Regions from separate parts of the Herbaspirillum sp. CAH-3 genome, predicted to be linked through region 1. Evidence: predicted binding sites of a transcription regulator. Region 1 holds the regulator's gene; each other region holds the start of a gene.
What was found. Region 1 encodes HrcA, which represses chaperone genes, less so after heat shock. Its sites were predicted from a motif close to TTAGCACTCNNNNNNNNNGAGTGCTAA; they were not measured.
Positions count from the first base shown of each region.

Region 2: groES (co-chaperone GroES) is a predicted target of HrcA. The motif match lies at 1,262-1,288, and genes of this name have one in related genera.
Region 3: rpoH (RNA polymerase sigma factor RpoH) is a predicted target of HrcA. The motif match lies at 2,527-2,553, and genes of this name have one in related genera.

Region 1 is NZ_VSWE01000023.1:45,012-58,653, reverse strand. It holds gene FYB76_RS23990 (ABC transporter substrate-binding protein) at 1-246, shown strand, start outside; gene FYB76_RS23985 (ABC transporter permease) at 268-1,137, shown strand; gene FYB76_RS23980 (ABC transporter permease) at 1,147-1,950, shown strand; gene FYB76_RS23975 (ABC transporter ATP-binding protein) at 1,947-3,041, shown strand; gene FYB76_RS23970 (phosphodiesterase) at 3,038-3,859, shown strand; gene FYB76_RS23965 (barstar family protein) at 3,958-4,284, opposite strand; gene FYB76_RS23960 (biopolymer transporter ExbD) at 4,297-4,740, opposite strand; gene FYB76_RS23955 (MotA/TolQ/ExbB proton channel family protein) at 4,774-5,469, opposite strand; gene dapB (4-hydroxy-tetrahydrodipicolinate reductase) at 5,627-6,433, opposite strand; gene FYB76_RS23945 (outer membrane protein assembly factor BamE) at 6,479-7,027, opposite strand; gene fur (ferric iron uptake transcriptional regulator) at 7,241-7,666, shown strand; gene hrcA (heat-inducible transcriptional repressor HrcA) at 7,785-8,813, opposite strand; gene FYB76_RS23930 (HAD family hydrolase) at 8,885-9,613, opposite strand; gene FYB76_RS23925 (NAD kinase) at 9,650-10,567, shown strand; gene recN (DNA repair protein RecN) at 10,647-12,293, shown strand; gene hemH (ferrochelatase) at 12,338-13,447, shown strand.
Region 2 is NZ_VSWE01000011.1:82-4,998, forward strand. It holds gene FYB76_RS15020 (TnsA endonuclease N-terminal domain-containing protein) at 22-360, opposite strand; gene FYB76_RS15025 (helix-turn-helix domain-containing protein) at 597-950, opposite strand; gene groES (co-chaperone GroES) at 1,405-1,695, shown strand; gene groL (chaperonin GroEL) at 1,839-3,488, shown strand; gene FYB76_RS15040 (porin) at 3,741-4,917, opposite strand, start outside.
Region 3 is NZ_VSWE01000026.1:40,258-53,899, reverse strand. It holds gene FYB76_RS25010 (cell division ATP-binding protein FtsE) at 1-194, shown strand, start outside; gene ftsX (permease-like cell division protein FtsX) at 191-1,114, shown strand; gene FYB76_RS25000 (hypothetical protein) at 1,140-2,081, opposite strand; gene rpoH (RNA polymerase sigma factor RpoH) at 2,711-3,610, shown strand; gene FYB76_RS24990 (SCO family protein) at 3,706-4,296, opposite strand; gene cyoE (heme o synthase) at 4,309-5,202, opposite strand; gene FYB76_RS24980 (heme A synthase) at 5,199-6,335, opposite strand; gene FYB76_RS24975 (cytochrome C oxidase subunit I) at 6,380-7,012, opposite strand; gene FYB76_RS24970 (SURF1 family protein) at 6,999-7,715, opposite strand; gene FYB76_RS24965 (twin transmembrane helix small protein) at 7,824-8,024, shown strand; gene FYB76_RS24960 (cytochrome c oxidase subunit 3) at 8,097-8,957, opposite strand; gene FYB76_RS24955 (DUF2970 domain-containing protein) at 9,113-9,343, opposite strand; gene FYB76_RS24950 (cytochrome c oxidase assembly protein) at 9,363-9,944, opposite strand; gene FYB76_RS26920 (cytochrome oxidase small assembly protein) at 9,941-10,051, opposite strand; gene ctaD (cytochrome c oxidase subunit I) at 10,101-11,720, opposite strand; gene coxB (cytochrome c oxidase subunit II) at 11,739-12,899, opposite strand; gene FYB76_RS24935 (DUF2244 domain-containing protein) at 12,922-13,392, opposite strand.

The DNA of each region.
Region 1 (13,642 bases):
CTGGTGAAGAACGGACCGCACCAGGCCGAAGCGAAGAAGGTGCTGGACTTCCTGCTGTCCGACCAGGGCCAGGCCATCTGGGCCAACGCCTACCTGCGTCCGGTACGTGCATCGGCCATGTCCAAGGAAGCGGAAGCGCGTTTCCTGCCGGCTGCCGAATACGCCCGCGCCAAGTCGGTGGACTACGGCAAGATGGCCGAAGCCCAGCGCAAGTTCGGCGAGCGCTACCTGGCTGAAGTGCGTTAAATGCAGATCGCAGGAGCAAGCATGAAGAGCATGATCTCCTCCGTCCCCGTCAGGCCAGCGGCTGCGCGTGCGCGCTCGGCGGGCAATGGCGTGTGGCTGTGGTTCGCCGTTCCCGGCCTGACGATCTTCTGCGCCTTCTGGCTGCTGCCCATGGTGCGGCTGGTCGGCGTGGGCGCCTCGGGGCCGGACGGCGCGATGGCCTACCTGTCGGTGCTGACCAACCGCCATTACTTCACCAGCCTGGTGTCCACGCTGGTGCTGTCGGCGGTGGTCACGGTCGCCACGCTGGCCATCTCGGTGTTCGTCGGCTTGTTCCTGCGACGTAATCGTTTTCCTGGCCAGTCGGCATTGCTGGCCATGCTGACCTTCCCGTTGGCGTTTCCCGGCGTGGTGGTCGGCTTCATGGTCATCATGCTGGCGGGGCGCCAGGGTCTCATCGGCGCCTTCACCACCTGGCTCTTCGGTGAGTCGCTGGTGTTTGCGTATTCGCTGGCGGGGCTGTTCCTGGGTTACCTGTATTTCTCGATTCCGCGCGTGATCCTTACCGTCGTGGCTGCCGCCGAAAAACTCGATCCCTCGCTGGAAGAAGCCGCGCGTTCGCTCGGTGCCAAGCCCTGGCAGGTGCTGCTGCACGTGGTGCTGCCTGCACTGCTGCCGGCGCTCATTTCCTCGGGCGCGATCTGCTTTGCCACCAGCGTCGGCGCCTTCGGTACGGCCTTCACGCTGGCGGCCAATATCGATGTTCTGCCCATGACCATCTACAACGAATTTACCGGCTATGCCAACTTTGCCACGGCGGCCTCGCTGTCCATCGTGCTGGGCGTGATCACCTGGGCGGTGCTGGCACTGGCGCGTTCGCTCACCGGCAGCGGCGTGGCCGCAGCGGCTTGAGGAGTGGCCATGCAGAATCGTTTGCGTTTTTACGTTCAATTGGGATTCACGCTGCTGGTGTGCGCCTTCCTGGTGGTACCGGTGGTGCTGTCGATGCTGGCCGGCGTGACCGAGAATTTCTTCGTCGGCTTGTCCAGCGGGCTCACGCTGCGCTGGGTGGCGCAGGTGTGGGAGATGTACCAGCCCACCATCTGGCGTTCGCTCATCATTGCGCTGGCCTGCCTGGCGGTGACGCTGGTGGCCGGTGTGCCGCTGGCCTACATGCTGGCGCGCTATCGCGGCGGACACAGCCGCCTGGCGCGCGTGATCGAGGAGCTGCTCATGATGCCGGTGGCCGTGCCGGGCCTGGCCACCGCACTGGCGCTCATCATGGCTTACGGCCAGTTGCGCGAGTTCCGCGCCAGCATCCTCTTCATCCTGGTCGGCCACGTGATCTTCACGCTGCCCTTCATGGTGCGCCCGGTGCTGGCGGTGATGCAGTCCTCGCAGCTGGCCCAGCTGGAAGAAGCCGCTGCCAGCCTGGGGGCGGGGCGGATGCGCCGCTTCTTCGGCATCGTCATTCCCAATGCCGCCTCGGGCATCCTGGCCGGGGCGCTGATGGTGGTCACGCTGTCCATCGGCGAATTCAATATCACCTGGATGCTGCACACGCCGCTGACCCAGACCCTGCCGGTGGGCCTGGCCGATGCCTATGCATCGATGCGGCTGGAGGTGGGATCGGCCTATACGCTGATCTTCTTTTTCATGATCATTCCGCTCCTGATCGGCATGCAGTGGGCGACCCAGGCAACACGCAAGAAAGTCAGTCTATGAAGCCCAAGCAAGAAGCCGTTTCCATCCGCCTGCAGCAATGCGCCAAGTCCTTTGCCAATGGCACCCGCGCGCTGCAGCCGCTGGACCTCGATATCCATCCCGGTGAAACCCTGGTCCTGCTGGGCCCCTCGGGCTGCGGCAAGACCACCACGCTGCGCATGATCGCCGGGCTGGAGTTTCCCGATGAAGGCGGGCGCGTGTTCTTCGGCGATGAAGACGTGACCGCACTGCCCATTGAAAAACGTGGCGTGGGCATGGTGTTCCAGAACTATGCGCTGTTCCCCAACATGAGCGTGGGCGAGAACATCGCCTACGGCATGAAGATCCGCAAGATCCCGGCCGGCGAACGTGCCGAGCGGGTCGAACGGCTGCTGGAGATGGTGCACCTGCAAGGCCTCTCGCACCGTCGCGTGGACCAGCTCTCGGGCGGCCAGAAGCAGCGCGTGGCACTGGCCCGCGCACTGGCGATGGAGCCGCGCGTGCTGCTGCTGGACGAGCCGCTCACGGCACTGGACGCCAAACTGCGCGAAGCCGTGCGCAGCGACCTCAACAAGCTGCTGCGCAGCCTGGGCATCACCGCCATCTATGTCACCCACGACCAGGGCGAAGCCATGGCGCTGGGCGACCGCATCGTGGTCATGGAGCGCGGCAAGATCTCGCAGATCGGTACCCCCCAGGAAATCTACTATCATCCCGCCAATGACTTCGTGGCCGATTTCATCGGCGCGATGAATCGCGTGCAAGGTATCGTTTCGGGAGATAGATTGTTGTTGCCCACCGGTAGCCTGCCGCTGCTCGACAAGCTCGATGCCGCCAGCCAGGGCCAGGAGGCTTGCGCCATGTTCCGTCCCGAGGATGTGCAGGTGGCGGACATCACCGAAGCCGATGGCCAGTGCGTGCGCGGCAAGTTGCTCAACACGTTTTTCCTGGGTGACCGCACCCGCTTTGAAATCGAGATCGGCACGGAGCGGCCGATCATCGCCGAGACCAGCCGCCGTGGCTGGTGGGAAGCCGGGCAGCAGATCGCCATCCGCGTGCCGGCCGAGGCACTGGTAAAACTGGCGCCGCGCGCCGAGAAGGAGACCGCATGATCCTGGGACAGATTTCCGACCTGCACATCAAGACCGATGGCAAGAAATCCTATCGCGTGGTGGATACCGCCGAAGCACTGCGCCGCTGCGTGCGGCAAGTCAATGCACTGAAGCAGAAGCCGGACGTGCTGGTCATCACCGGCGACCTGGTGGACTTCGGCAAGCCCTCCGAATATGCCTGCCTGCGTGAGTTGCTGGCACCGCTGGCCATGCCCTATTACCTGTTGCCGGGCAACCATGACGAGCGCAATGCGCTGCGCGCGGCCTTCCCGGAGCACGCCTATCTGCAGCAGGGCGGTGAGCGCATCGAGTATGTGATCGAAGACCATCCGGTACGCATCATCGCGCTCGATACCGTGATCCCGCGCGCCAGCGGTGGCGAGCTGGCCGCCTCCAGCCTGCTGTGGCTCGATGAGGTGCTGGCACAGCAGCCGGAGCGTCCGACCGTGATTGCCATGCATCATCCGCCGTTCACCACCGGCATCGGCCACATGGATGACATGGGCCTGGCCAATCCACAGGCGCTGGAAGCGGTGGTGCGCAAGCACCCGCAGGTCGAGCGCATCCTGTGCGGGCACCTGCATCGTTCGATCCAGCGGCGCTTTGCCGGGACGCTGGCCACGACCTGTCCGGGCGTGTCACACCAGGTGCAGCTGGACCTGGATCCGCAAGCGCCTTCCTGCTTCGTGATGGAGCCGCCGGGATTCCAGTTGCACTGGTGGGATGCGGCTGCAGGGAGCCTGGTCAGCCATACGGCCTTCATCGGGGAATTCGATGGGCCGTATCCGTTTTATGATGGGGATGAATTGATCGACTGATCGACTGATCGTTGATCAACGGGGCGAGTGATTGATCTCTTTGGGAGATCAATCAGGGCCGCCGCAGCGATGGAGTAGATGAATGGAAAACGGCAATATCACTTCCACACCAGCGCAATGACCGGCGGCTCGTCGTAATCCTCGCAGCGGTCATTGATGGCCGTGCAGCAGAATTCCACGTCTTCCACCAGGTCCGGCAGGCGCTTGTGCAGGTCGGCGCTGTGGCTGATCTCGATGGTCAGCACTTCCTTGGGCTTGAGCCTGAACTTGCACATGCCGTCCTCATCGCGCAGGTAGGACAGGCAATCGACCCAGGCATCCATGTTGCGGCCATAGAAATCCGGGAAGCCGAAGGCGGCTGCGCTCTCGGTATGGAAACTGTCCCAGTCGGTGATGCGGTCGCCCGCCAGTTGTACGGTGGCCATGCCTGCTCTCTTTCAGTTTGCTTGTCTGTTGCTCTTGCCGCCGCCCTTGGGATCGGTGACGAAACCCAGCTTGGTCAGCCCCGCACCCTGCGCGGCTGACATCACTTCGGCGATCATTTCATAGCGGGTCGACTTGTCGGCCCGCAATTGCAGCTCGGGCTGCGGTTTCCTGGCTGCAGCCGTGGCCAGCCGCGCATCCATGTCCGCTTCGCTGACCGGCTGGTCGTTCCAGTACAGCTTGCCGGCCGCATCGATGCCCAGGGTAATGGTCTCCGGTTTTTCCGGGGCCGGGTTGGACTGCGCGGTGGGCAGGTCCAGCTTCAGGGCGTGGGTGAACATGGGCGCGGTGATGATGAAGATCACCAGCAGGACCAGCATCACGTCCACCATCGGGGTGACATTGATGTCGGCCATCGGGGCCGAGTTCTGGTTGTCGTTGAATCCGCCGAAACTCATGTGGGACTCCTCTCGGATCGGGTGTCGGAAAAATTATTTGCGCATGCCGCCGACGCGCTCGCCGGTGGTCAGGTACGCATGCAGGTCGTGCGCGAAGCCATCCAGTTCGGCCAGCACCACGCGGTTGATGCGGGTGAAGGCGTTGTAGGCCAGCACCGCCGGGATCGCGACCAGCAGGCCCAGCGCGGTCATGATCAGCGCCTCGCCCACGGGACCGGCAACCTTGTCGATCTGCACCGTGCCGCTGGCCGAGACCGCCACCAGCGCGTGGTAGATGCCCCACACGGTACCGAAGAGGCCCACGAAGGGCGCGGTCGAGCCGACCGAGGCCAGCAGCGTCAGGCCGCGCTCCAGGCGCGCAGAGACGCGGTTGATTTCGCGGCGCAGGGTGCGCGTGATCAGTTCGCCCGGATCGGTGGCGGCGTTGAGCGAGGGCGTGCCCTGCTGGCGCGTGCCGATGTCGGCCGCTTCAGCGGCGCGTTCGGCCATGGGGGTGTAGATCTGTTCGCTGTCCAGGCGCTGCATGGCGGCGGTGGCGTCGGCCAGGGTCGGGGCCTGCCAGAATTGTTCCAGGGCATTGCTGCCACGGCGGATGCGCCAGGCGGCCCAGGCCTTGGAGAGGATGTAGAACCAGCTGGCGATCGACATCAGCAACAGCAGGTAGGCCACCGAGTGCGAAACGGCATCGCCTTGGGCCCAATAGTGGGCAAATCCAACGTTCTGTTCCATGGTAGGTGCTTTCGGGAAAGACGCCGCGCTGGCGGCAGGGAGTCAATGAAAGTTGGCTGGGGGAGAGTCGCTTGGAGCGGCGGCCCCCAAAAAAATTCGCTGCCGGACCTGGTGGGGCGCGGCAGCGTCGGGCATTTCCTGTGGTGGCGGGCTCGGCTTACTTGAAGCCCAGCACATCCTGCATGTCATACAGGCCGGTGTCCTTCTCGGCCAGGAAGCGTGCGGCACGCAGGCTGCCCATGGCGTACGAGACGCGGCTGGACGACTTGTGCGAAATCTCGATGCGCTCGCCGATACCGGCAAAGAGCACCGTGTGGTCGCCGATGATGTCGCCGCCGCGCACGGTGGCAAAGCCGATGGAGGACGGATCGCGTTCACCGGTGACGCCTTCGCGTGCATAAACCGCGACGTCGTCGAGCTTCTTGCCCAGCGCATCGGCGATGACTTCACCCATCTTCAGCGCAGTGCCGGAGGGGGCGTCGACCTTGTGGCGGTGATGGGCTTCGATGATTTCGATGTCGTAGCCGTGCGAGAAATTCTTGGCGGCCAGTTCCAGCAGCTTCAGCGTGACGTTGACGCCCACGCTCATGTTGGGTGCGGCCATGATGGCGGTACGCTTGGCGAATTCGGCGATGGCCGCTTTGCCTTCGGCTTCGAAGCCGGTGGTGCCGATGACCACCTTCACGCCATGGGCGGCGCAGTATTCCAGGTGTTTGAGCGTGCCTTCCGGGCGGGTGAAGTCGATCAGTACATCTGCGCCGGCCAGGCCGCGCGCCAGGTCGGGCTCGATGACCACGCCGGTGGTCTTGCCCAGGAACAGGCCGGCATCGGTCCCGATGGTGGGCGAGGCGGGCGTATCCAGGGCGCCGGAGAGCTTCAGGCCCTCGGCGTTGAGGATGGCTTCGATCAGCATGCGGCCCATGCGCCCGGAGGCGCCGGCCACGGCGATATTCAATGCAGTCATGTGAAACTCGGAAGGAAGAAGTGCGAAGGACAGGTCTGGCCCGGCTTACTTGTTGGTGGCCGAGGAAGGCGCCACCGGCGAGGCCGGTTTGATCTCGCTGTCGTCCTTGGGTTTGTCGCTGAAGCTGGCCTTGGCGCCGACCTTGGCGTCAGTGATCAGGGTCAGGTATTCGCTTTCGGTGGGCAGGTTCTGGCCGCCTTCGACGTGATCCAGCAGGTCATCCTTGAAGAATACCGACACGCGGCTGGTCATGATCTCGCCGTTGCCCTTGGCCAGGCGGAAATCGTAGTCCCAGCGATTGGCGTGGAACATGTCGGTCAGCAGAGGCGTGCCCAGCACGAAGCGCACCTGGTCGCGCGTGAGGCCCGGGCGCAGTTGCGCCACCATTTCCTTGGAGACGAAGTTGCCTTGCTGGATGTCGATGCGGTAGGGCTTCAGGAAGCCGAACAGGCTGTTGCTCTTGCCGGTCACCTTCACGCCCGAGGTATCGGTGGGTGCAGCCTGTTCCGGTGCCTTGGTCGAGGAGCAGCCGGCCAGCGAGACGGCCAGTGCAGCCAGGACGCCGACGGCGGTGGTGTGATGACGGGACTTCATTCGGGAAAGCATGCGCATAAAGATTTCAACCGGGTTGAGCCATGAGCCTAAAGCACTATATGATAAGCTAGAACTTACTTCTTAAATAGGCATGAGTGCGTTCCGGGTGTAAAAGGGTGTTCCCCACCGCCCCGCCGGAATGGTCCGCCAGGTCTTCCCAGTGGACCGCCGCGCCTGTTCGAGACCAGTAAAACCCCGGGAACCCACTCTACCATGCCGAACAATCCATCCGAACTGAAGGCCAGCGGCCTGAAGGCGACCCTGCCGCGCCTGAAGATCCTCGAAATCTTCCAGAACACCTCCGTGCGCCACCTCAGCGCCGAAGACGTCTACAAACAATTGCTGTCCGACAACCTCGACGTCGGCCTGGCCACCGTCTACCGCGTGCTGACCCAGTTTGAACAGGCCGGCCTGCTCCAGCGCAATCACTTCGAGACCGGCAAGGCCGTCTTCGAACTCAACGAAGGCTCGCACCACGATCACCTGGTCTGCCTGGATTGCGGCAAGGTCGAGGAATTCTTCGACGCCGAAATCGAAAAGCGCCAGTTGAAGATTGCCCAGGAGCACGGTTTCGAGATCGCCGACCATGCCTTGGCCCTCTACGGTCATTGCAAAAACTGCAAGAAAGTGAAGAAATAAGCCCGCCATCGCTTCCTGGCTCGATTTGAGCAAGGCAGCGTGAAGCAACATGCAAAAAGCCACGTGCGGTCGCGCGTGGCTTTTTTGCGTTCTGGCGGGATGGTTGTGCTGGCCGGGCTCAGTGCTGGCTCAGCGCGCTGGAGAGCAGTTTGGCGGTGATGTCGACGATGGGAATGACCCGTTCGTAGGCCATGCGGGTCGGCCCGATCACGCCCAGGGTGCCGACGATGCGGCCGTTGACCTCGTAGGGGGCGGTGACGATGCTCATGTCGTCCATCGGCACCAGCTGGGATTCGCCGCCGATGAAGATCTGTACGCCGGTGGCCTTGCTGGACACATCCAGCAGCTGCAAGAGCCCGGTCTTCTGCTCGAACATGTCGAACAGGCGCCGCAAGGAATTCATGTTGGAAGACAGGTCGGTCACCGACAGCAGGTTGCGCTCGCCGGAGATGACCACGTTGTTGTCGGCCTCTTCGTTCATGGCGTCGCTGCCGGCTTCGACGGCGGCCTGCATGAGCGCGGTCATGTCGTCGCGCAGCTGGCGCAGTTCGCCTTGCAGGTGGATGCGCACCTGGTCGAAGGACTGGCCGGCGTAATGCTGGTTGATGTAGTTGGCGGCCTGGGTCAGCTGGCTGGGGGTGTAGTCGACCTCGGTCAGCAGCATGCGGTTCTGCACGTCGCCGCCCTGGTCGACGATCACCAGCAGGATGCGTTTTTCGGATAGCCGCAGGAATTCGATCTGCTGGAACATCGATTCGCGCTTGGGCGTCATCACCACACCGGCGAACTGCGACAGCGAGGACAGCACCTGGGCTGCATTGGTGATGATCTTCTGGGGCGAACCGCTGTGCTGCAGCCGCGCCTGCAGGCGGCCTTCGAGGGCGCTCTCGTCGATGGCCTCGACGGTGAGCAGGGTATCGACGAACATGCGATAGCCGCGCGGCGTGGGCACGCGGCCTGCCGAGGTGTGCGGGCTTGCGACGAAGCCCATCTCTTCGAGATCGGCCATGATGTTGCGGATGGTCGCCGGCGACAGTTCCAGGCCCGACAGTTTCGACAGGGCGCGCGACCCTACCGGCTGGCCGTCGGCGATGTACCGTTCGACCAGGGCCTTCAGGAGTGTGCGGGCGCGGTTATCGAGTTGCATGGGGCATATTCTAGCGGCATATCCGGCAAATGTGACGGCCGCGTCAGTTCTTCCAAAAATTGAACAAAGGTTCAGGCTTGCGCCTGCAGCCAGTCGTGCAGCTCATGCAGGTCGCGGCAGATGGCGTCGGGGGTGATGCCTTCGGGCAGGGTGCGCTCGAAACGGTTCATCCACACTGCCCGCAAACCGGCCCGCTGCGCGCCTTGTACGTCCAGCAGCGGATCGTCGCCCACATACACCGTGGCCGCCGGAGCGACCTGCAGTGCCTCGCAGGCGGCGTGGAAGATGGCCGGATCAGGTTTGGCGCGGCCGAAGCGATGGGCGGCAATCGAGACCCCGAAGTGCCCGGCCAGGCCGATGCGCTCCAGGTCGGCAAAGCCGTTGGAGACCGAGCCCAGCGTGAGCCGGTCTTTCATGCGCAGCAGTGCTGGTTCGACGTCATCGAACAGCGCCACCGTGCTGCGCGCCTCGGAGAACAGGGCCATGGCCGGGTCGACCAGCGCCAGGTCCACGTCATGCTCGCGGAAGACATCGGAAAGCGCCGTATGGCGCAGCTTCCAGAGGTCGATGCGGTACATGGGATCGGTCTTCATCAGGGCCATGCGCCGTTCGCGCAGGCTGGCAATCGTATGGGCCGCTACCACGGCGGGCGCATGCTCGCGCAGCCAGTCGTAGAGCAGGCCTTCGGCGCGCACCAGCACCGGCTCGATGGCCCACAGGGTATCGTCGAGATCGAACAGCACCGCCTCGATAGGGGAGGGGGCGGGCGAGGAGGGCAGGGGGGAAGCGCTTGGTTTCATTACAATGTCATCTCAAATTATGGTCTAATCCGCAGCATGTGGCCCATCAAATTACCCGTTCAGGCAGCCGTACCCAAAACCGTCGCCATCGTCGGCAAGTTCCAGGCCGTCGGCATCGCGCAGATCTTGTCGGACATCGCGGTGTTCCTGGAATCGCACGGCCACACCGTGGTCTTCGAGTCCGAGACCGCCGAGAACATCGCCCTGCAAGGCTATGACAGCATGACGCCCGAGCAGATCGGACATCACGCGGACGTGGCCATCGTGGTCGGCGGCGACGGCACCATGCTCGGCATTGCACGCCAGCTGGCGCCCTACAACGTGCCGCTGATCGGCATCAACCAGGGCCGCCTGGGCTTCATCACCGATATCGCCCAAGACCGCATGATACCGGCTCTGGCCGACATGCTGGAAGGCAAGGTCGAAGCCGAGTCGCGTTCGCTGCTGGAGGCGCGGGTCTACCGCGAAGGCAGCGAGATCTTCCGCGCGCTGGCCTTGAACGATGTGGTGGTGGCGCGTGGCTCCACCTCCGGCATGGTCGAGCTGCGGGTGGAGGTCGATGGCCGCTTCATGTACAACCAGCGTTCCGATGGCCTCATCGTGGCTACGCCCACCGGTTCCACCGCCTATGCCTTGTCGGCCGGCGGCCCTATCCTGCATCCCAGCCTGCACGGCATCGTCATGGTGCCGATTTCTCCGCATTCGCTGTCGAACCGCCCCATCACGCTGTCGGATTCCTGTGAGATCGTGATCCAGGTGGTGGCCGGGCGCGAGGTCAGCGCCAACTTCGACATGCAGTCCTTGACCAGCGTGCTGCATGGCGACCGCATCGTGATCCGCCGTTCGGCGCACAAGATCACCTTCCTGCATCCCGAGGGCTGGAGTTATTTCGATACCCTGCGCGAGAAGCTGCACTGGAATGAATACCCCTCCATAGAAGGCCGATTACAATAAGCGCGCATCGAGCCCGGCCATTGCGCGCCGGCTCGCTTGAGCATACTGGCCTGTCCGTCCAACCCGCTGCGAGACCACCATGCTGCGTACCTTAACGATTCGCGACTTCGTGATTGTCGATGCCATCGAGCTCGAATTCGCGCGCGGATTTTCCGTCTTCACCGGCGAAACCGGCGCCGGCAAATCCATCCTCATCGATGCCCTGGCGCTGGCCATGGGCGGACGGGGCGACCCCAGCGTGGTGCGCGAGGGCGCGGCCAAGGCAGACGTGAGCGCCGACTTCACCGCCACGCCGGAAGTCATGGCCTGGCTGGACGAACACGAATTCACCGGCGAGCACGACGGCGTGCTGTTGCGCCGGGTGATCGACAATGCCGGCCGCAGCAAGGCCTACATCAACGGCAGCGCCGCCACCGCCGCGCAATTGCGCGAAGTCGGCGAGATGCTGGTGGACATCCACGGCCAGCATGCGCACCAGTCGCTGATGAAGGCCGATGCCCAGCGCCAGTTGCTGGACAGCCAGGCCGGTCTGCTGGAGCCTGCACGCGAAGTGGCTGCGGCCTACAAGACCTGGCGTGCCCTGGCTCGCCAGCGCGAACAGTTCGAGCAGGATGCGCGCAATGTGCTGCTGGAGCGCGAGCGCCTGGAGTGGCAAGTGGCCGAACTGCACAAGCTGGCCGTCAAGCCCGGTGAATGGGCCGACATCAGCACCGAGCACAGCCGCCTGTCGCATGCTGCGGCGCTCATCGGTGGCGCGCAGGAGGCGCTGGGCGTGATCTCGGAATCGGAATTGCCCATCCTCTCGCAACTCTCCTCGATCACGCAGAAGCTGACCAAGCTGGTCGATGTCGATACGGCCTTGAAGCCGGTGCTCGACGCGCTGGAACCGGCGCAGATCCAGCTGCAGGAAGCGGTCTATGCCTTGAATGATTATCTCGGCCGCGTCGAACTCGATCCCGCGCGATTGCAGGAAGTGGAAGAGCGCCTGGAAGCCATCCATTCGACCGCCCGCAAATTCCACGTGCAGCCCGATGAGCTGCCGGAGGAATATCGCAAGCTCTCCGAAGCATTGAAGCAACTGGCCGATGCCAGCGACCTCGATGCTCTGCGCGCGCAGGAAGACAAGCTCAAGCAAGCCTATCTGGCGCAGGCGCAGAAACTCTCCAAGGCGCGCGCCAAGGCCGCTGCCGCATTGGGTGAGGCGGTCACGGCCGCCATGCAGGATCTGTCGATGGCCGGTGGACGCTTCGAGATCGCGCTCAATGCAGTGGAGCCGGCGGCATACGGTCTGGAACAGGTGGAATTCCTGGTGGCCGGCCACGCCGGCGTGGCACCGCGTGCCTTGGCCAAGGTGGCCTCGGGCGGTGAACTGGCGCGCATCTCGCTGGCCATCTCGGTGATCGCCTCGGCCGCCACCACGGTGCCGACCCTGATCTTCGATGAAGTCGACAGCGGCATCGGCGGTGCCGTGGCTGAAGTGGTCGGGCGATTGTTGAAGCGCCTCGGCCAGGAACGCCAGGTGCTGTGCGTGACCCACTTGCCGCAGGTGGCCAGCCAGGCCAACCAGCACTACCAGGTCAAGAAGCGCAGCGAGGGCGGCAAGACCCTCTCCGACATCGACGGGCTGGACCCCAAGGCGCGCGTGGAAGAAATCGCCCGCATGCTGGGCGGACTGGAAATCACGGCCACCACGCGCAAGCATGCGCGCGAGCTGCTGGCGTCCTGACCGCCTTCACACCAAGAACATCAAGAAACCCAAGCGCAACGACCATGCCCTTCCGCAAAGAACCTCCCTACACCCATGGCAGCCCGGCCTCCACCGCCGTGGTGCTGGTCAATCTCGGCACGCCCGATGCGCCCAACGCGGGCGCGCTGCGGCGCTACCTCAAGCAATTCCTGTCGGACCCGCGTGTAGTGGAAATCCCGCGTGCGGTGTGGTGGTTCATTCTCAACGGCATCATCCTGCCCTTCCGCTCCTCCAAATCGGCCGAGAAATACGCCAGCATCTGGACCGAGGAAGGCTCGCCGCTGCGCGTACATACGCAGCGCCAGGCTGCCGCGCTGGCGGTGCAGCTGGCCGGGCGCGGTCATCATCAATTGCAGGTGGTGTATGCCATGCGTTACGGCACGCCTTCCCTGCCCGAAGTACTGGACCAGTTGAAGCAACAGGGCTGCACGCGCATCCTGGTATTGCCGGCCTATCCGCAGTATTCGGGTACGACCACCGCTTCCATCTTCGATGCCGTCTTCGATCATTACCGCCAGGTGCGCAACATCCCCGAGCTGCGCCTGATCCGCAACTATCACGACCAGGATGCCTACATTCAGGCGCTGCGCCAGTCGGTGCTGGACCACTGGGACCTGCACGGCCGGCCGGACAAGTTGCTGATGAGCTTCCACGGCGTGCCCAAGCGCACGCTGATGCTGGGCGATCCTTACCATTGCGAGTGCTACAAGACGGCGCGCCTGCTGGCGCAATCGCTGGGGCTGACCGATGAGCAGTACCAGGTTACCTTCCAGTCGCGCTTCGGCAAGGCCGAATGGCTGCAGCCCTATACCGCGCCCACCGCCCAGGAATTGGGCCGGCAGGGCGTGCGCCGCATCGACGTGATGTGCCCCGGCTTCACCAGCGACTGCCTGGAAACCCTGGAAGAAATCGCCATGGAAGTGAAGGAAGACTTCCTGCATGCGGGCGGCAAGGAGTTTCACTTCATCCCTTGCCTGAATGAATCACCGGCCTGGATCAACGGCATGGTGGAGATCGTCGAGCAGCACCTGGCCGGCTGGCCGACCATGAGCAATGCGGCCGCCCGTGAAGAGATGGCGCGCCAGCAGGCGATCGCCGCAGAGCGGGCGAAGGCGCTGGGCGCGGATCGCTGATTTTTCAGGAAGCTTCATATCGGCCGCCGACCTCGGGCGGCCAACCGACGTCAGCCTGCTAAAATGGCAGGCTGAACGCCTTTACTGTCGCCGATGTTGTCTGTCCGGCAACGATCTTGCCTGGTGCAGGGCGACCAGATTGTTCATACAAGAAAAAAACCGGGGGGTAGCGTCGCTCAGAGCGTGTATTCGCTC
Region 2 (4,917 bases), on a different contig from region 1:
AGGTGGGTCAAATGGAGAGGGTCAAATCCGCGAGCAAATCAACAGCTCGAACTCCTCATCCGCTAGGGCGAAGATTGCTGGCTTTACTTCGAGTAGTATTTCGCGCCCCTCCTTGAACAGAATCTGAGCATCTGGGGTGTAGGTTGCCTTTTTCCCTGTGCCTGACTCATATGTGAACGAAAAGGGTTGTGTGTTGATACCAACGACCTCGCTGCAATATCCGATGATCGCGTAGGCATCCCTTTCCACTACGGACTCCCATTCCCTATCCGCATTTCCAAGAGTAGGAAATGAAATCGTGCCCACAATTCGATGAGGATTTCTTCTTAAGATGCGGCGACCCGCTCCAATTTGCTCCATGTAACCTCCAAAACGTCAAAATGTTTAGGGTGCAAGTCCCCCTGCCAGGAAAGGCATCTCAAAAACAGGGGGCGCAACTTGACAGGGGGAGGACGCGGACGGATACTTGAGGCTCCTACACCGTAGTATCTGTATGCGTCATCCCCTGAAGGCAGCTAGTTGCTGCCTGTCAGGCGGCTAAATTCAAATCTGTTGTCTTCGTTAGATCCTCCTAGTTAAGGCTTCGTTGATGCTGCTTACGTTTGCTTAGCGGTTATCAGCAGCAATTCTCTCCATTGCAAAACTTTCGCTCGTGAGGGCTCCCTCATAACGGCATCACGCAATGCAGCCAATAGCAAAAACTGCTCTTCTGGCGCGCCAGGTGAAAGTCGAAATTTCCCAAGTGAAAGCGTTAGCGCCTCATGTAACGCCGCATATTGATGTTGCGAAAGTGGCAATCCATCACATATTCGCAAAATGTCACTGGCTTTATCCGGTACATGGCGTTGACCGCTCTCGATGTAACTCAGTTGAGAGGGGGATGCGCCGATGCTCTCCGCAAACGCCTCTTGGCTCATGCCGAGGTGCTTACGCAGTTCAAGAAGCTTCATGGCTCCAGGGGACATTTTCAAAGGTTGCCAAAAATTGGATGGCCGAAGATAGCTCTAGTCAATCGAAAAGTCAAATCGCAAGTAATTGATAATAAAGGGATTTTTCTAATTTTTATGCGATTTTCGGATGTAAAAAAAACTTTGTTTTTACATTTCAACTGACTCGCCGATGGATGAGAGTGTCTGGCGGCCGATATGAGCGTGAATACTGCAGGTTCCCGGCTGCTGCAGGGTATCGCGTCAATCTTGCAGAGAAGGATGGCAAACGCCACCAATTGACGCCTTGAAAATTCCCCAACCCGTCCCTATACTTAGCACTCGTCACGGCAGAGTGCTAACAGCGCCGCCGGGCGCAATCCCCTTTTTCATGCGGTGACGTCTGCTGCATTTGGAAGAAAACCGTTGCAGGCATCGCCGCAATCAATGCTAACTTATTGAAAATTAAGGAGTTCTCATGAATCTTCGCCCTTTGCACGATCGCGTTATCGTCAAGCGCCTCGACCAGGAAACCAAGACTGCTTCCGGTATCGTTCTGCCTGACGCAGCGACCGAAAAGCCGGACCAAGGCGAAGTCCTGGCCGTCGGCAACGGCAAGATCCTGGAAGATGGCAAGGTCCGTCAACTGGCCGTGAAGGTCGGCGACCGCGTTCTGTTCGGCAAGTACTCCGGCCAGGCCGTGAAGATCGATGGCCAGGAACTGCTGGTCATGCGCGAAGAAGACCTGTTCGCCGTCGTCGAGAAGTAATTCGGCATCCGGCCTTCCTTTTCCTTCTATATAGATAGAGAAAACGTGAAGGCCATCGGCAACAAGACAGCAGCCGGCGCTCCCTGAAGCTTCAGGCCCGAGCCCGGCGACATGAACTGAACCGAATTTCTGGAGAATCCAACATGGCAGCAAAGCAAGTTATTTTCGGCGATGAAGCACGCGCCAAGGTCGTCAACGGCGTCAACATCCTGGCCAACGCAGTCAAGGTCACCCTGGGTCCCAAGGGCCGCAACGTCGTGCTGGAGCGCAGCTTCGGCGCCCCGACCGTGACCAAGGACGGCGTTTCCGTCGCCAAGGAAATCGAACTGAAGGACAAGCTGGAAAACATGGGTGCCCAGCTGGTCAAGGAAGTCGCTTCCAAGACCTCCGACAACGCCGGTGACGGTACCACCACCGCAACCGTGCTGGCCCAGGCCATCGTGCGCGAAGGCTTCAAGTACGTCGCCGCCGGCTTCAACCCGACCGACCTGAAGCGCGGTATCGACAAGGCTGTCACCGCCATCGTCGGCGAAGTCAAGAACCTGGCCAAGCCCACCACCACCTCCAAGGAAATCGCTCAAGTCGGCTCGATCTCGGCCAACTCCGACGCGGACATCGGCGACATCATCGCCAAGGCCATGGAAAAGGTCGGCAAGGAAGGCGTCATCACCGTCGAAGACGGCAAGTCGCTGGAAAACGAACTGGACATCGTCGAAGGTATGCAATTCGACCGCGGCTACCTGTCGCCGTACTTCATCAACAACCAAGAGAAGCAGATCGTCGCCCTGGACAATCCCTTCATCCTGCTGTTCGACAAGAAGATCTCCAACATCCGTGACCTGCTGCCGGTGCTGGAACAAGTCGCCAAGGCTGGCCGTCCGCTGCTGATCGTGGCTGAAGACGTCGAAGGCGAAGCCCTGGCGACCCTGGTGGTCAACAACATCCGTGGCATCCTGAAGACCGCTGCCGTCAAGGCTCCTGGCTTCGGCGACCGCCGCAAGGCCATGCTGGAAGACATCGCCATCCTGACCGGCGGCCAAGTGATCGCTGAAGAAGTCGGCCTGACCCTGGAAAAGGCTACCCTGGCTGAACTGGGCCAAGCCAAGCGCGTTGAAATCGGCAAGGAAAACACCACCATCATCGACGGCAACGGCGAAGCCGCTGGCATCGAAGCACGCGTGGCAATGATCCGCACCCAGATCGGCGAAGCGACCTCCGACTACGACCGTGAAAAGCTGCAAGAGCGCGTGGCCAAGCTGGCTGGCGGTGTTGCACTGATCAAGGTTGGCGCTGCCACCGAAGTCGAAATGAAGGAAAAGAAGGCCCGCGTCGAAGACGCCCTGCACGCTACCCGTGCTGCTGTTGAAGAAGGCGTCGTGCCTGGCGGTGGCGTTGCCCTGCTGCGCGCTCGCGCCAACGTCAAGGACCTGAAGGGCGACAACGCCGACCAGGAAGCCGGTATCAAGATCGTGCTGCGCGCCATCGAAGAGCCGCTGCGCCAGATCGTCTTCAACGCCGGCGATGAGCCGTCGGTGGTGGTGAACAAGGTGCTGGAAGGTTCGGGCAACTTCGGCTACAACGCCTCCAACGGCACCTACGGTGACCTGGTGGAACTGGGCGTGCTGGATCCGGCCAAGGTGACCCGTTCGGCCCTGCAGAACGCTGCCTCCGTGGCCAGCCTGATCCTGACCACCGACGCCCTGGTGGCCGAAGTGGCGGACGACAAGCCGGCCGGCATGCCTGGCGGCATGGGTGGTATGGGCGGCATGGGCGGCATGGACGGCATGATGTAATTTGCCTTCCGGCCCAAGGCCATGCATCGCATGGCCTGTGCTGCAAGAAAAAAACCCGCATCAGCGATGATGCGGGTTTTTTGTTGGGCGGCGATCGCAGCGGATCTGGCATGCAAAGCCTCCCTGCCAGCGCGCGCAGCCGCGTCTACCGGGCATCCAGCGGACAAAGTTTTCTGCATAAAAAAAGACCCGCATCCTTGCAGATGCGGGCCAAAACATCGGGCTCCCACGAGCCCGATGCAGTGCCAGAACTTAGAAGCTGTGGATCAGGCCGGCGTTGATGCCGGTCTGGCTGCGATCACTACCCGGCACACGGTCGCTGGCCAGGCCAACGCTGTACATGTCGGACGAGCGCAGGTTGCGCACGACGGCGTAGGTGGAAGTGCGCTTGGACAACTCGTACTTGGCACCCAGGTTGACCTGCAGCAGACGGCCGTCGGCGCTGCGGGCGAACTTGGCGCGGGTGTACTGCAGGCTGCTGATCAGCGACAGGGCCGGCGAGACCTGGTAGTGCACGCCGAAGTCCAGCGTGCTGCTGGACTCGTTGTTGTAGCCACCAATGACGAAGTCGCCGTCGCTTGGCATGCTGTAGAGAGGCGTGTCACGACGGTCCTTGGGATGTGCCAGCGCAGCGAAACTGTAGTTGTGCTTCGGATTGTCGGCGATTTCCGAGGGCACCTTGGCCAACGGCAGCTTCACGCGCGAGTAGGAGCCATAGACCCGGGCCGGTCCGAACTGGTAAGCGGCCGCCAGGGTCCAGGTCTTCAGGCAAGTGTCGCCCGCCTTGTCGCCGATCTTGTCCTTGCCCATGGCCATCACTGCGCCGTTGCAAGCTGCCGCGCCGTTGACGTCGCTGGCGGACTTGCCGCCCATCTTGCTCTGGAAGTAGCCCAGGCCGATGTTCAGCGGACCGTTGGCGTAGGTACCGCCCAAGCCGAAGGATTGGCCGGCGCCGGTGCTGCCAGGCTCCTCGCCGAAGCCATAGATGACGCTACCGGTGAAGCCGCTGAAGTTCGGGGTGTTGTAGCGGATGGAGTTGTTGACGCGCTCGCCGTTGGTGCGATCCAGGTTCAGCGAGTGAACCCGGCTGACCACGCCACCGAAGTCGCCCGGGGAGGTGATGCTGCCCACGTCGTCCAGCACGTCTTTCTGGCGGCCCGCCAGGATGGTACCGAAGTTGCCGGACAGGCCAATGGTGGCCTGGCGACCCCACAGCACACCCTTCTGACCCGCCTCGCCGGTATCGAGGTTGAAACCGTTCTCGATGGTGAACAGCGCCTTGATGCCGCCGCCCAGGTCTTCCACGCCCTTCACACCCAGGCGCGAACCCTTCATCAGGCCGGAATCGAGAGCCATCTGGCCGCCCGTATCCTTGCCGCCAGTGGAGATCTTGTTGGTGTAGGACAAGCTGGCATCGACCGCACCGTAG
Region 3 (13,642 bases), on a different contig from region 1:
ATCTGGACCGGGCCAATGCCAACAAGGTGCTGGCGGCCCTGAAATCCTTCCACGGCGTGGGCGTGACCTGCCTGATCTCGACCCACGACGAGAGTTTCCTCACCGGTGCCGACCGCATCATCTACCTGGACCGTGGCCGCATCGTCGATGGCTGGCACAACGGCGTGGCCAATCCCGTGGAGGTGTCGCCATGAACTGGCTCCGACAGCATTTCGCCGCCATCGCGGACGCCCTGCGCCACCTGCTGCGCTCGCCGGGCAATTTCCTGTTGAACGTGCTGGTGGTCTCGATTGCCCTGGCCCTGCCCTTTGCCGGCCTCTCGGCGCTGGAAAACGTGCGCCCGATCTCGGAGCAGATGTCGGTGGAGCCGGAGATCAGCATCTTCATGAAGCCCGATGCCAGCCGCGAGGCCGCGCAAGCGGTGGGCAAGACCATCAGCCAGGTGTTAAAGGAGAGCAATACCAACGGCAAGGTCGAGTTCATCCCGCGCGAGAAGGCTTTCGATGCGATGAAGAGCAAGACCGGCCTGGCCGATGTGCTGGCCACGCTGGGCAGCAATCCGCTGCCGGACAGCTATGTGGTGCGCCTGCCCGGCTTCGAGAACGCCATGAATGCCAGCCGGGTGGACGACATCGCCCAGCAGCTCAAGAAACAGCCGGGCGTGGATACGGTGCAGATCGATTCCGAGTGGGTCAAGCGCCTGGCGGCGCTGCTGCGCATCCTGCGGCTGGTGCTGCTGTTCCTGGGGATCACGCTGGGGGCGGTGGTAGTGGCGGTCGTTTTCAACACGATTCGCCTGCAGGTGATGACGCAGCGCGACGAGATCGAGGTTTCGCGCCTGTTCGGGGCGACCAATTCCTTCATCTATCGTCCGTTCTACTACACCGGCGCGCTGCTGGGCCTGTGTGCGGGCGCGGTGGCGCTGGGGCTGGTGGTGGCGGCGCAGCAGCCGCTCAATGAAGCCATCCTGGACTTTGCCCACCTGTATGCCTCGGAATTCCAGCTGGCTTTGCCCAGCCCCATGGCCATCGGCCTGCTGCTGGCCATCAGCGGCTTGTTGGGCTTGTTCGGGGCGATGCTGTCCGTACGCAGGCAGCTGGCCAGGAAGGCTTGAGCCGCAAGCCTGCTTGCTGGCTTCATCAGTAGAAATAGCGCGCGATACTACGCGCGGCGCTGGGCGGGGCCAGCATCCGGTTGCGCATCTCCATGCGATGATTCTGGGTCGCCGCCCTGTCCAGCACCAGATGCAATGTGCCGGCACGGCCGCCCCAACGCCGGTAGGTGGCCAGCGCATGCCGGTCCAGCAAGGCCTGCAATGACCAACAGTGGTCGCTGTTGCGCAGATGCACGGAGATTGCCGGATCAATCCACCCCGCAAACCAGACCAAAGTATCCACAAGGCGGCGCAGGCTGTTGACGGTGTGACGCGGACGGCGCGGGATGAGCCCAAGGGTGCCGAATCGGTCGAATTCCGGAATCGTCCAGATGGCGTCGTGGTGTCCGATACGGTTGCGCACATCGCGCAGTCTTTTGAGCAGAGCGACGACACGTTTCCTGAAGGCGGGACTGTCATAAGGGAAAAGCGCTGTGTCCGGCGCATGAGGAAAGACTGCCGCCAGAATATGAGCCTGCAACCCCCTCGGCTGCGCGTGGTGTGCGAGCGCGCCGATGAGCACCTCCCAGAATCCCAACGGCAACGCCGCGACCACATCATCAGGGGTGACAACATGAGCAGCGGGCTTCCTGCCACTGACTTTGTCCATCGCGCAGACGACGTCATCACGGGACCTGGAACTCAATTTGTGAATCGGTGGCAGCAACATGGGCGCAGCCGGATTGATGGCATGTGCCGGGTTGGCTCTGGGCATCATCCAGCCGAAGGAGTCCACCGCACCGTAGTAGCGTGATAGTGCTCCGTGCAATGCATTGCGCAGCGACACCTCGACATCGGCAAGCAACGGCAGCATCCCTGCCGCGACCGCCTGATTCCAGGCATAACACCCGAGCGTGTCCGTCTGCGACGTGGTGAGGAAGAAGCGCTGCAACGTGGACAACCGGGGTGCAGTGAGGTGTTTCAGCATGCCGTGAGCCTGTTGAAAGTGAGGAAGTTCGGGTGCTATACTCGAATGCATAGAGACAGGGGTTTTCCGGGTAACTGGTCGTGCCCCTGTAAATTGAGGACAAAGCCCGCTCACTGCGGGCTTTGGACTTTCTGGCGGGAAATTTTATCGAGCCTGTTTGCCCGCAACAATAAATTGCCCTTCATCCCGTCTTCTTATCAGACCAAGCTCGTCGATTGACGAGTTGCAGCACTGCGGATCCCTCTCCTGAGCGGTCCTGGCCAATCTGCTGGCGCGCTTTCTCCTGCCCCCGGTGCGCTGCAAAAAAGTGTTACAAGTTTCTGGTCCCCTTTTGACCCTGGTCGCAACTTTTGTCGCCCAAAGGCGACTAATATGAAGGGAAAGGGATGCAATGATTGGGCGAACAGCAATAGGTTGACGCTATTACCCCCTCACTATCATGCTATTAGCACTCCTGGGTGACGAGTGCTAGAATACCTTATCGAATTGCTCCAGTTTTCCGGAGTACTGCATCAAACAGCAGCGGCCCCAAGGCCGCGCCAGGGAAGTTGGAAACATTGCCCCTGGCATCCGAAGCATTTGCTTCCTACCGTTTCATACTGTTTCCGCAAAGGAACCAAGGAGAATCCATGAAAACTGCGTCTGCACAAACTGCACTCATGCCTGCCGAGTCCAATGCACTCGCGCTGGGTTTTTCCGGCAGCCTGGGCAATATCGACGCGTATATCTCGGCAGTGAACCGCCTGCCCATGCTGACCCACGAAGAAGAGGTCAAGCTGGCCCGCGACCTGCGTGAAAAGAACGACCTGGGTGCCGCCCAGAAGATGGTGTTGTCGCACCTGCGCCTGGTGGTGTCGATTGCCCGTGGCTATCTCGGCTATGGCCTGCCGCATGCCGACCTGATCCAGGAAGGCAACATCGGCCTGATGAAGGCCGTCAAGCGCTTCGACCCGGGCCAGAACGTGCGTCTGGTGTCTTATGCCATGCACTGGATCAAGGCCGAGATCCACGAGTACATCCTGAAAAACTGGCGTCTCGTGAAGGTCGCGACCACCAAGGCCCAACGCAAGCTGTTCTTCAACCTGCGTAGCCACAAGGAAGGCCTGGACGCGATGACGCCGGCCCAGGTCGAGGCCCTGGCCAAGACCCTGGACGTCAAGCGCGAAGAAGTGATCGAGATGGAAACCCGTCTGTCCGGTCGCGATATCGCCCTGGAGTCGCCCACCGATGATGAAGATGACAAGTTCGCGCCCATCGCCTACCTGTCCTCCGACAATTCGGAACCGACCCGCGTGATCGAAGCCAAGCAATACGACCGTCTGCAGTCCGAAGGCCTGGAAGCTGCCCTGTCCAAGCTGGATGACCGCTCGCGCCGCATCGTCGAAGCCCGCTGGCTGGCCAATGACGATGGCTCGGGTGCGACCCTGCATGAGCTGGCTGACGAGTTCGGCGTGTCGGCTGAACGTATCCGCCAGATCGAAGCGGTCGCGCTGAAGAAGATGAAGAGCTCGCTGCAGGCTTATTCCTGATCGCTGATCGGCATTTGATTGCGGTCAGCAGCAATGAAAAAGGCGCCCTCGGGCGCCTTTCTTTTTATCCAAACGATTTATATCGTTTCAAGCCATCACGACAGCAGCAACTTGATGTCATGCGCCAGCGTCTGCGGCCCCTGGCCGTGCTTGACGAAGAGTCGGATGTGTCCCTGCGGGTCGAATACATAGCTGCCTGCGGTGTGATCCATCGTGTAGCTGCCCGGCTGCTTGCCCGGCACCTTCTGGTAGAACACCTTGAATTCCTTGGCCACCTTCTCGGTCTGCTGCAGGTCGCCGCGCAAGCCCAGGAAACGCTTGTCGAAGGCCGGTACGTATTGCGCCAGCACTTCCTGGGTGTCGCGCTCAGGATCGACGGTGACGAAGAGCACCTGCACGCGGTCGGCATCCGGACCCAGTTCCTTCATGACGTTGGACATCTCGACCATGGTGGTCGGGCACACGTCCGGGCATTGGGTATAGCCGAAGAACATCACCACTACCTTGCCCTTGAAATCGGCCAGGGTGCGCGGCTTGCCGGTGTGGTCGGTCAGTGCGAAGTCCTTGGCGTAATCCAGCCCGGTGACATCGGTATTGTTGAACTTGAGTTCAGGCTTGGAGGGCCCGCAGGCCGCCAGCAGCGTCGCGCAGCCAGCCAGCAGCAGCGCCGAAAGGAATCGTTTCATGTGTTCAGGGAATCAGAAACTGCGGAACAGGAAGTAGTGGTCCACCAGCAGCACCGCAAACAGGATGGACAGGTAGACGATCGAATAGGCAAAGGCCTTGCGCGCGATCAGGTCGGTGTAGTGGCGATAGATCTGCCACGAATACCAGAAGAAGATCGCCCCCAGTACGATGGCCGTGCCCAGGTAGATCAGCCCGCTCATGCCGATGGCGAAGGGCAGCATGCTCACCGCCAGCAGTGCGATGGTGTACATCAGGATGTGCAGCTTGGTCACTTCCAAGCCGTGCGTGATGGGCAGCATCGGCAGGCCGGACTTGGCGTAGTCGTCGCGACGGTACATGGCCAGCGCCCAGAAGTGCGGCGGGGTCCAGATGAAGATGATCATCACCAGCACCCAGGCCTGCATCGGCACGTCATTGGCCATGGCCGCCCAGCCCAGCGCGGGCGGCATGGCACCGGCCAGGCCGCCGATGACGATGTTCTGCGAAGTCGCCGGTTTCAGGATGATGGTGTAGATGATGGCGTAGCCGACAAAGGTGGCGAAGGTCAGCCACATGGTCAGCGGATTGACCAGGTTGTACAGCACCCACATGCCCAGGCCACCGAGCACGCCCGAGAATACCAGCGTCTGGCCCACCGTGATTTCGCCGCGCGCCATCGGGCGACGGGCGGTGCGGGCCATGCGCGAATCGATCTCGCGCTCGACCAGGCAGTTGATGGCGAAGGCGGCACCGGCCAGGAGCCAGATGCCCAGCGTGCCGAAGACGACCTTGCGCCAGTCCGGCAGGTCAGGCGTGGAGAGGAACATGCCGATCACGGCACAGAACACCGCCAGCTGCGTCACGCGCGGCTTGGTCAGTGCCCAGTACTGGGCGATGCGGTTGGGTTGGGCGGTCAATGTGGTCATGGCGTGACGGGCCGGGCGGATGCTGGTGGAGCAGCGGCGGCCAGGCCGGAGGGTGCGTAACGGACCTTGTAGTTTAACATGACCATCAGGATGACCAGCAGCGCCGCACCGCCGTTGTGGATCACCGCAATGGCCAGCGGCCAGTTCAGATAGATGGTCGCAAGACCAGTACAGAGCTGCAAACCCAGCACCGTCAGCATCCAGCGGGCGGTCTTGCGCAAGCCCTCATCACGCAGCGCGCGGTGTGCCAGCCATACAACATACAAGATGACGACAAAGGCAAAACTGCGATGCACCCAGTGGATCGCGGTCAGCGCTTCCACCGGCAGGTAATCGCCTGAGGAGGTCATGCCGAGATGGCGCCAGAGCGTGAAGCCATGTTCGAAGTCCATCTCCGGCACCAGCTTGCCATTGCACAGCGGGAAGTCGGAACAGGCCAGCGCCGCGTAATTGGTGCTGACCCAGCCGCCCAGCGCGATCTGCAAGCCCAGCAATGCCGCGCCGATGGTGGCCGGCACGACCAGCGCGCGGCCCGTGGGCGAGACCGGCACATGCTGCTCCTGCCGCGCGCCCAGCCAGGCCAGCATGGCCAAGAGCGTCAGCCCCAGCAGCAGGTGGATGGTGACGATGATGGGCTGCAGCTTCATGGTCACGGTCCAGGCACCGAAGGCGCCCTGCAGGCAGACGAAGCCCAGCAGCGCCGTCGGGAACCACGGCCGGAACTGCAGTTCGGTCTTGCCCGACTTGATCCAGCGCCGCCAGGCGGCCACCATCAGCACGATGATGAGGAAACCCACGGCCATGGCGAAATAGCGGTGGATCATTTCGATCCAGGCCTTGGCCCAGGTCACGGGGCCGAAGGGCATGGCCTCCTGCGCGGCATTGATGTGCTCATGCGCCAGCAGCGGATTGGCATGGCTGTAGCAGCCCGGCCAGTCCGGACAGCCCAGGCCCGAATCGGTCAGGCGCGTGAAGGCCCCGAACATGATCAGGTCGAAGGTAAAGAACAGCGTCACCCACACCAGCTTGCGGTATTTGTTGGCCACGCCCTGTGCGCGCCATACCAGCGCCAATGGAATCAGGGCCACCACGAGCCCGGTCAGGCCCAGTTGTATCAGCGTCGTTGCATTCATCTTGAGTCAAACGTGCGTCACTGCGCGACTGTGATCCACCTGCATCAGCCGATGGAAGAAGCTCGCAGCAATTTGGAAATGTCCTTCTTCATCTTGCCGGGATCGGGGTCCTTGGGGAAGCGCATCATCAGGTTGCCCAGCGGGTCGATCAGGTAGATGTGGTCTTCGGCCGAGGTGCCGGCATCGGCCGGCAACCAGGACTGCAATTTGCCGGCGTCAACCCGAAGGATATCGGTTCCGTCGAATTCGCGCAGGAGCAAGGTCGCAACCGGAGCGCGATCGGTGACCAGCCATACACGCTCGATGCGCTCCATTTCCTTGCCTTGCATCAGCCGCAGCTGGCGCATGGTCAGCAGTTTTTTCTGGCAGGGCTCACCACAGTCGCCGCGATCGACCTGCAGCATGACCCACTTGCCCTTGTAATCCTGCAGCTTGGCCGGAGAACCATCGATGGCACTGCTGCCGAGATCGGGAATCGGATACTGGCGCGGATCGATCAGCGCGCCATAGTTGTTGCGGCTCTGCGGCTTGATCACGTAATAGGTGAGGTAGGAAGCGATCATCGGGGCGGCGCACACGGCCACCACCGCCAGCATCTTCCAGCGGCCGATGCGGCGGCGGCGCGCCTCCTCCTCGGGGTTGGCTTGTGCGGCTTGCGCAGCTTCAGGTTTTGTCATGACGACCACGTTTGAATCCTGTCACGATGAAAAAAAGAAGGGCCATGCCCGCCAGTGCGTACCACTGCACGGCATAGCCACGATGACGATCGATGCCCAATGAGGGCGCCGGCCAGTCGCGCACCAAGGTATCGCCCGCCGCCCCGCCCTGCTCGATCACCAGCGGCGCGAGCGGCAAGCCGCTGGCCTTGGACAGCGCCGCCACATCGAGATTCTGCAGGATGGCCTGCGGACGCGGCGCATCGGCCGTCCCCAGTTGCAGCACGTGCCCGGCATCGCGACGCAGGACGCCCTCCACCTCGGTGACAACCGAGGGCGGCGGCACCTGTGGCACACGCGTACGATCGGCGGCATCGCGCGGTGCCCAGCCACGTGCCACGACTACGGCCGGTCCGCTGCCCTCGGGCTGGAACAGCGTGAGGACATGGAAGCCGACCGCGCCATTGTAGGGGCGGTTCTCCAGGTAAAGCGTCCACTGGGCAAGATAGTGTCCGCGCAGGCGGATATGCCGGAACTCCGCGTCGTTCGCATCTCCCGGCAGCGCACTGAGAGGAGCGTCGGCACCGCGCGCCTGCATGCGCTGCTGCAAGGCCAGCTTCTCTTCGGCGCGATGCGTCTGCCACTGTCCCAGCGCAATGCCGGCGGCGGCCACGAGCAGCGTGGCGCAAAACGGGATGAGGCGAAAAACGAATCGGGTCGGCATCGATGAAGTTTGGCCTTACAATGAAGCGCACACAGGACAAGAAAAAATCTTGCACATCAGCGTCGCAGCATACCGCATGCACGCCTTCGGAGACAGGGTTCCATCCTCATGAAAATCGTCGTCGCCATCGCCTTCCTCCTGATCCTGGCCAGCCTGGCCTCGGCATTGGTCTTCCTGATGCGCGACAAGGGCAAGAGCAATCGCACGGTCCAGGCGCTGACGCTGCGGGTCGGCTTCTCGGTGGCGCTGTTCCTCTTCATCCTGCTGAGCTACAAACTGGGCTGGATACAGCCGACCGGCATCCGCTGATTTCATCCGCACGCACCCCACAAAAAAGCCGCACCGAAGTGCGGCTTTGTCATTTTGCAGACGGTGCCCGCCTTACAGCCAGTACACCACCACATACAGGCCCAGCCACACCACGTCCACGAAGTGCCAGTACCAGGCCGCGCCTTCGAAGGCGAAGTGATGCGTGGGCGTGAAGTGTCCGCGCAGCACGCGATAGAGCACCACCGACAGCATGATCGCGCCCATGGTCACGTGGAAGCCGTGGAAGCCGGTCAGCATGAAGAAGGTCGAACCGTAGATGCCGGAGGTGAGCTTGAGGTTGAGCTCGCTGTAGGCGTGGATGTATTCATACGCCTGGAAGCCCATGAAGACCGCGCCCAGCAGGATGGTCAGGAACAGCCATATAGCCGTCTGCGCGCGATGGCCGGCGCGCATGGCGTGGTGCGAGATGGTCAGCGTCACGCCCGAGGTCAGCAGCAGCAGGGTGTTGATGGTCGGGATCGGGAACGGACCCATGGTGGTGAAATTTTCCACCGTACCGGCCGGGCCGACATTGCCCCACTGCCCGGTGAAGTCGGGCCAGATCACCTTGTGGTCCAGGTCGGCCAGCCACGGCATGGTGATGCTGCGCGCGTAGAACAGCGCACCGAAGAAGGCCGCGAAGAACATCACCTCCGAGAAGATGAACCAGCTCATGCTCCAGCGATAGGACAGGTCGATGCGCTCGCTGTAGAGGCCGGACTCCGATTCGCGGATCGCATCCCCGAACCAGTAGTACAGCACCACCAGCACCATCAGGATGCCGAGGAGGTTGACGTAGGGGGCCCATGAGACGCCATTGACCCAGGCCGAGGCCCCGATCATGGTGATGAGCATGGAAATGCCCGCCAGCATCGGCCAGCGCGACGGGCCTGGGACGAAATAATGGGGTGCCTTGGCTTGTTGAGAACTCATGTTCTTCTCCCGGTACGAAATCTGATTGTCCTGGCCTGGGCAAGAGCAGCAAAGATAGGCATTAAGCTGCGTTGAATGCTCTTGCGATACAGGGTTTACTTTTCCTTAATGCTCTTTTTCGGTGAGCCTCATCCGCATCATCCGCATCATCTGCCTCATGCGCCTGCCGCACTGCGCACCACCAGCTTGACGATGCTCACCAGCACGGTCACGAAGATCACCGCACCGAGAATGCCGGCGATGATGACGTGCACCGGATTCAGGCGCGCCGCATCCGACTCGTAATCCTTGCGCTTGCGCACGCCGAAGAAGGACCAGAACACCGCCTTCATCGTCGCGCCGAAGGAGGCCTTGCGCTGCGCCGCCTGTTTCAGCTCATCGTTCATACCCGCTCCTCGGGGCTGGTCAGCCCGCCGTCTTGGCCTTGCCGTTGATCTCGAAGAAGGTATAGGACAGCGTGATCGTGGTCACTTCCTTGGGCAGCTTGGGATCGATATAAAAAACCACCGGCATCTGCTTGGCCTGGTTCGGTCCCAGTGTCTGCTGCGTGAAGCAGAAGCACTCCACCTTCTTGAAGAAGGCCGCCGACTGCAGCGGTGCATAGCTCGGGATGGCCTGGGCATCCACATTGCGCGGCTGGGTGTTGACCACTTCGTAGGTGACCTGCGTCATCTCGCCCGGGTGCACCTGCATGCTGGCCACGGTCGGGCGGAAGCGCCACGGTCCCTGGGCATTGCCATCGAACTCCACGGTGATGGTGCGCGTCTTGTCGATCTGCGTGTTGGCCGGCGCTTCCACCGTCACATCCTTGGGCGTGAGGAAGTTCACGCCGGTCACCTCGCAGATCTTGCGATAGACCGGAATGAGCGCATAGCCAAAGCCGAACATCAGCACAGCCACCACCACCAGCTTCCTGAACATCACGCGGTTCAGGCCGCGTGATGTTGCCTCTTCTGACTGGCCTGCCTGATCGTCCTGTCTGCTCATTTGGCGAACCAGATGCGGTTGATGAAGATGCCGACGAAGAAGGCCAGCGCCACCAGTCCCAGCAGCAGTCCGGTGCGCAGGTTGTCGGGTTTCTTGCGTTCGGTCATGAGGGTTGCCTTTGCATCAGGTGTGATGATTTGTCTTGCCCACAGGCGATCACTTCACCACCGGCGGTTCTTCGAAGGTGTGGAAAGGCGCCGGGCTGGGCACGGTCCATTCCAGGCCCTCGGCACCTTCCCAGGGCTTGGCTTCCGCCTTCTTGCCACCCTTGATCGAGGGGATCACCACGAAGAACAGGAAGTACACCTGCGACAGCCCGAAACCGAAGGCGCCGATGGAGGCAATCATGTTGAAGTCGGTGAACTGCGCCGGGTAATCCGCATAACGGCGCGGCATGCCTGCCAGTCCCAGGAAGTGCATCGGGAAGAAGGTGATGTTGAAGGTGATCAGCGAAGCCCAGAAGTGGAACTTGCCGCGCCATTCGTTGTACATGAAGCCGGTCCACTTCGGGCCCCAGTAGTAGTAGCCCGCGAAGAGCGCGAAGAGCGAACCGGCCACCAGCACGTAGTGGAAGTGGGCCACCACGTAGTAGGTATCCTGCATCTGGATGTCGATGGGGGTCACCGCCAGGATCAGGCCGGTGAAGCCGCCCATGGTGAAGACGAAGATGAAGCCCACCGAGAACAGCATCGGCGTCTCGAAGGTCATGGAGCCGCGCCACATGGTGGCGATCCAGTTGAAGATCTTCACGCCGGTCGGCACCGCAATCAACATGGTGGCGTACATGAAGAACAGCTGCGCGGTCACCGGCATGCCGGTGGTAAACATGTGGTGCGCCCAGACGATGAAGGAGAGGATCGCAATCGAAGCGGTCGCATACACCATCGAGGCATAGCCGAACAGCGGCTTGCGCGCGAAGGCCGGGATGATCTGCGAGACGATGCCGAAGGCCGGCAGGATCATGATGTAGACCTCGGGGTGGCCGAAGAACCAGAAGATGTGCTGGTACATCACCGGGTCACCGCCGCCGGCGGCGTTGAAGAAGGAGGTGCCGAAGTGGCGGTCGGTCAGCGTCATGGTGATGGCACCGGCCAGCACGGGCATCACGGCGATGAGCAGGTAGGCGGTGATGAGCCAGGTCCAGCAGAACATGGGCATCTTCATCAGCGTCATGCCGGGGGCACGCATGTTCAGGATGGTGACGATGATGTTGATCGAACCCATGATCGAGGACGCGCCCATGATGTGCATGGCGAAGATGCCCATGTCCATGCCGGGGCCCATCTGGGTCGACAGCGGGGCATACAGCGTCCAGCCGGCCGCGGTGGCGCCGCCCGGCACCAGGAAGGAACCGGCCAGCAGGAGCGCGGCCGGTGGCAGCAGCCAGAACGAGAAGTTGTTCATGCGCGCAAAGGCCATGTCGGAGGCCCCGATCTGCAGCGGGATCATCCAGTTGGCGAAGCCCACGAAGGCGGGCATGATCGCACCGAACACCATCACCAGGCCGTGCATGGTGGTGAGCTGGTTGAAGAATTCAGGACGGAAGAACTGCAGGCCCGGCTGGAACAGCTCGGCCCGGATCAACAGCGCCAGCACACCGCCCGAGAGCAGCATGGTGAACGAGAACCACAGGTAGAGCGTACCGATGTCCTTGTGGTTGGTGGCGAAGAGCCAGCGCCGCCAGCCGTGCGGATGGTCGTGCGCGTGGTCATCGTGAGCGTGCCCATGCCCGTGATCGTGGGAATGATCGGGGGCGTGATCGACGGTGGTAGTCATGTCCGGTTCTCCAAACGATTACTTGCGGGCGGCCAGGACTTCGGCCGGCTGCACGATGTTTTCCTGGGCCTTGTTGGACCAGCTGTTGCGCGTATACGTGATCACGGCGGCGATTTCGGTGTCGTTCAAGACGCCCTTCCAGGCCGGCATGGCGTTCTTGCCGTTGAGCAGGATGTGGATCTGGCCATCCTTGGGGCCATTGACCATCGCGCTACCATCGAGCGCCGGGAAGGCACCCGGCACGCCCTTGCCATTGGCCTGGTGGCAGGCCACGCAGTTGGCCGCATAGACCTTCTCGCCGCGCTGCTTCAGCTCATCCACCGTCCAGACCTTGCTGGGGTCGTCGGCCTTGGCGGCCATTTCCTTCTTCTTGCCCTCGACCCATTTCTTGTAGTCGTCATCGCTGACCACGTTGACCACGATGGGCATGAAGGCGTGATCCTTGCCGCACAGTTCCACGCACTGGCCGCGATAGGTGCCGATCTTCTCGGCACGGAACCAGGTGTCGCGCACGAAGCCGGGAATCGCATCCTGCTTCACGCCGAAGGCGGGGATGGTCCAGGAGTGGATCACGTCATTGGCCGTGGTGACGATGCGCACCTTCTTGTTGACGGGCACCACCACCGGATTGTCGACCTCGATGAGGTAGTTGTCGTTTTTCTTCAGGGTGGGATCGGTGACCTGCTCGCGCGGCGTGGCCAGGCTGGAGAGGAAGGAGATTCCTTCACCATCGCCCTTGAGGTAGTCATACCCCCACTTCCACTGCATGCCGGTGACCTTGATGGTGAGGTCGGCGTTGGAGGTGTCCTTCATCGCCACCACCGTCTTGGTGGCCGGCAGGGCCATGCCGATCACGATCAGGAATGGCACCACGGTCCAGGCGATTTCCACGGTCGTGCTTTCGTGGAAGCTGGCGGGCTTGTGGCCGACCGACTTGCGGTGCTTGATGATGGAATAGAACATCACCCCGAACACGGCCACGAAGATGACCAGGCAGATGATGAGCATCAGGATGTGCAGGTCGTAGATCTGCTCGGCGATCTTGGTCACCGGTGGCTGGAAATTCATCTGCAGCACGGCCGGTCCGCCCGGACTATCCACCACTGCCCAGGCCGGCAAGCCGGCCGCCAGCAGCGAGGCACCGAGGGTCAAGGATTGAAGGCGCTTCGCAAGTTTCATGGATTTCCTCAAAAGCCCAAAATTATAAGAATGAGAGTGCTGCCATCCCGCCACCCCTGGCGGCCAGTTCCTGTTGCAGCTCCTGCACGAATGCGCGCCGTTGCCACAAGCTCATGAACCGGCCAATTTCCACGCGCTGCCCCCGGCTTTCCAGGGCCACCAGCGACTGCCGGCCCACAGGAAAAGCGCTGCGCATGCCATGCAACTGCAAGCTGCTGCGACGCGAACGGCTGCCCTGGATGACTTCCACCTCCAGGCCATGATCGGCCAGCACCAGCACTTCGCGATCGGTGGCGTGACGGGCGTAGACCAGCATGGCCGCGCCCACCGCTACCAGTTCAATGCATGAAAAAACCAGGATGATCCAAGCGCCGCGCAGCGTGAAGCCCAGCGCGACCGTGAGTGAAACCGTACAAAGGACTGCGAAGACCCACGCCAGCTGGCGTGGCGCAATCGAACAATTGCGCTTCAATATCCATTCCCGCGTCTCCATGGCACCTCGCCAGCATGATTGTCGGTCGAGCGTGTCTCTGTCTCTCACCGCAGGGGATGCTCACTGGATGCGGGCCTGCCCGTTCTTGGCGGGGGCCGTCTTGCGTGGGGCGCAGTCCGTGGCTATCCGTTTTGCGGTCTTTATTTATTCTTGCTATTCGGTGGTACTGGAATTTCTTTGTGTGAATTTTTTTACCCATTTGAGTATAAGGGCTAACGTCGCCATGGATCAAGCACGCACCGCCGCATTG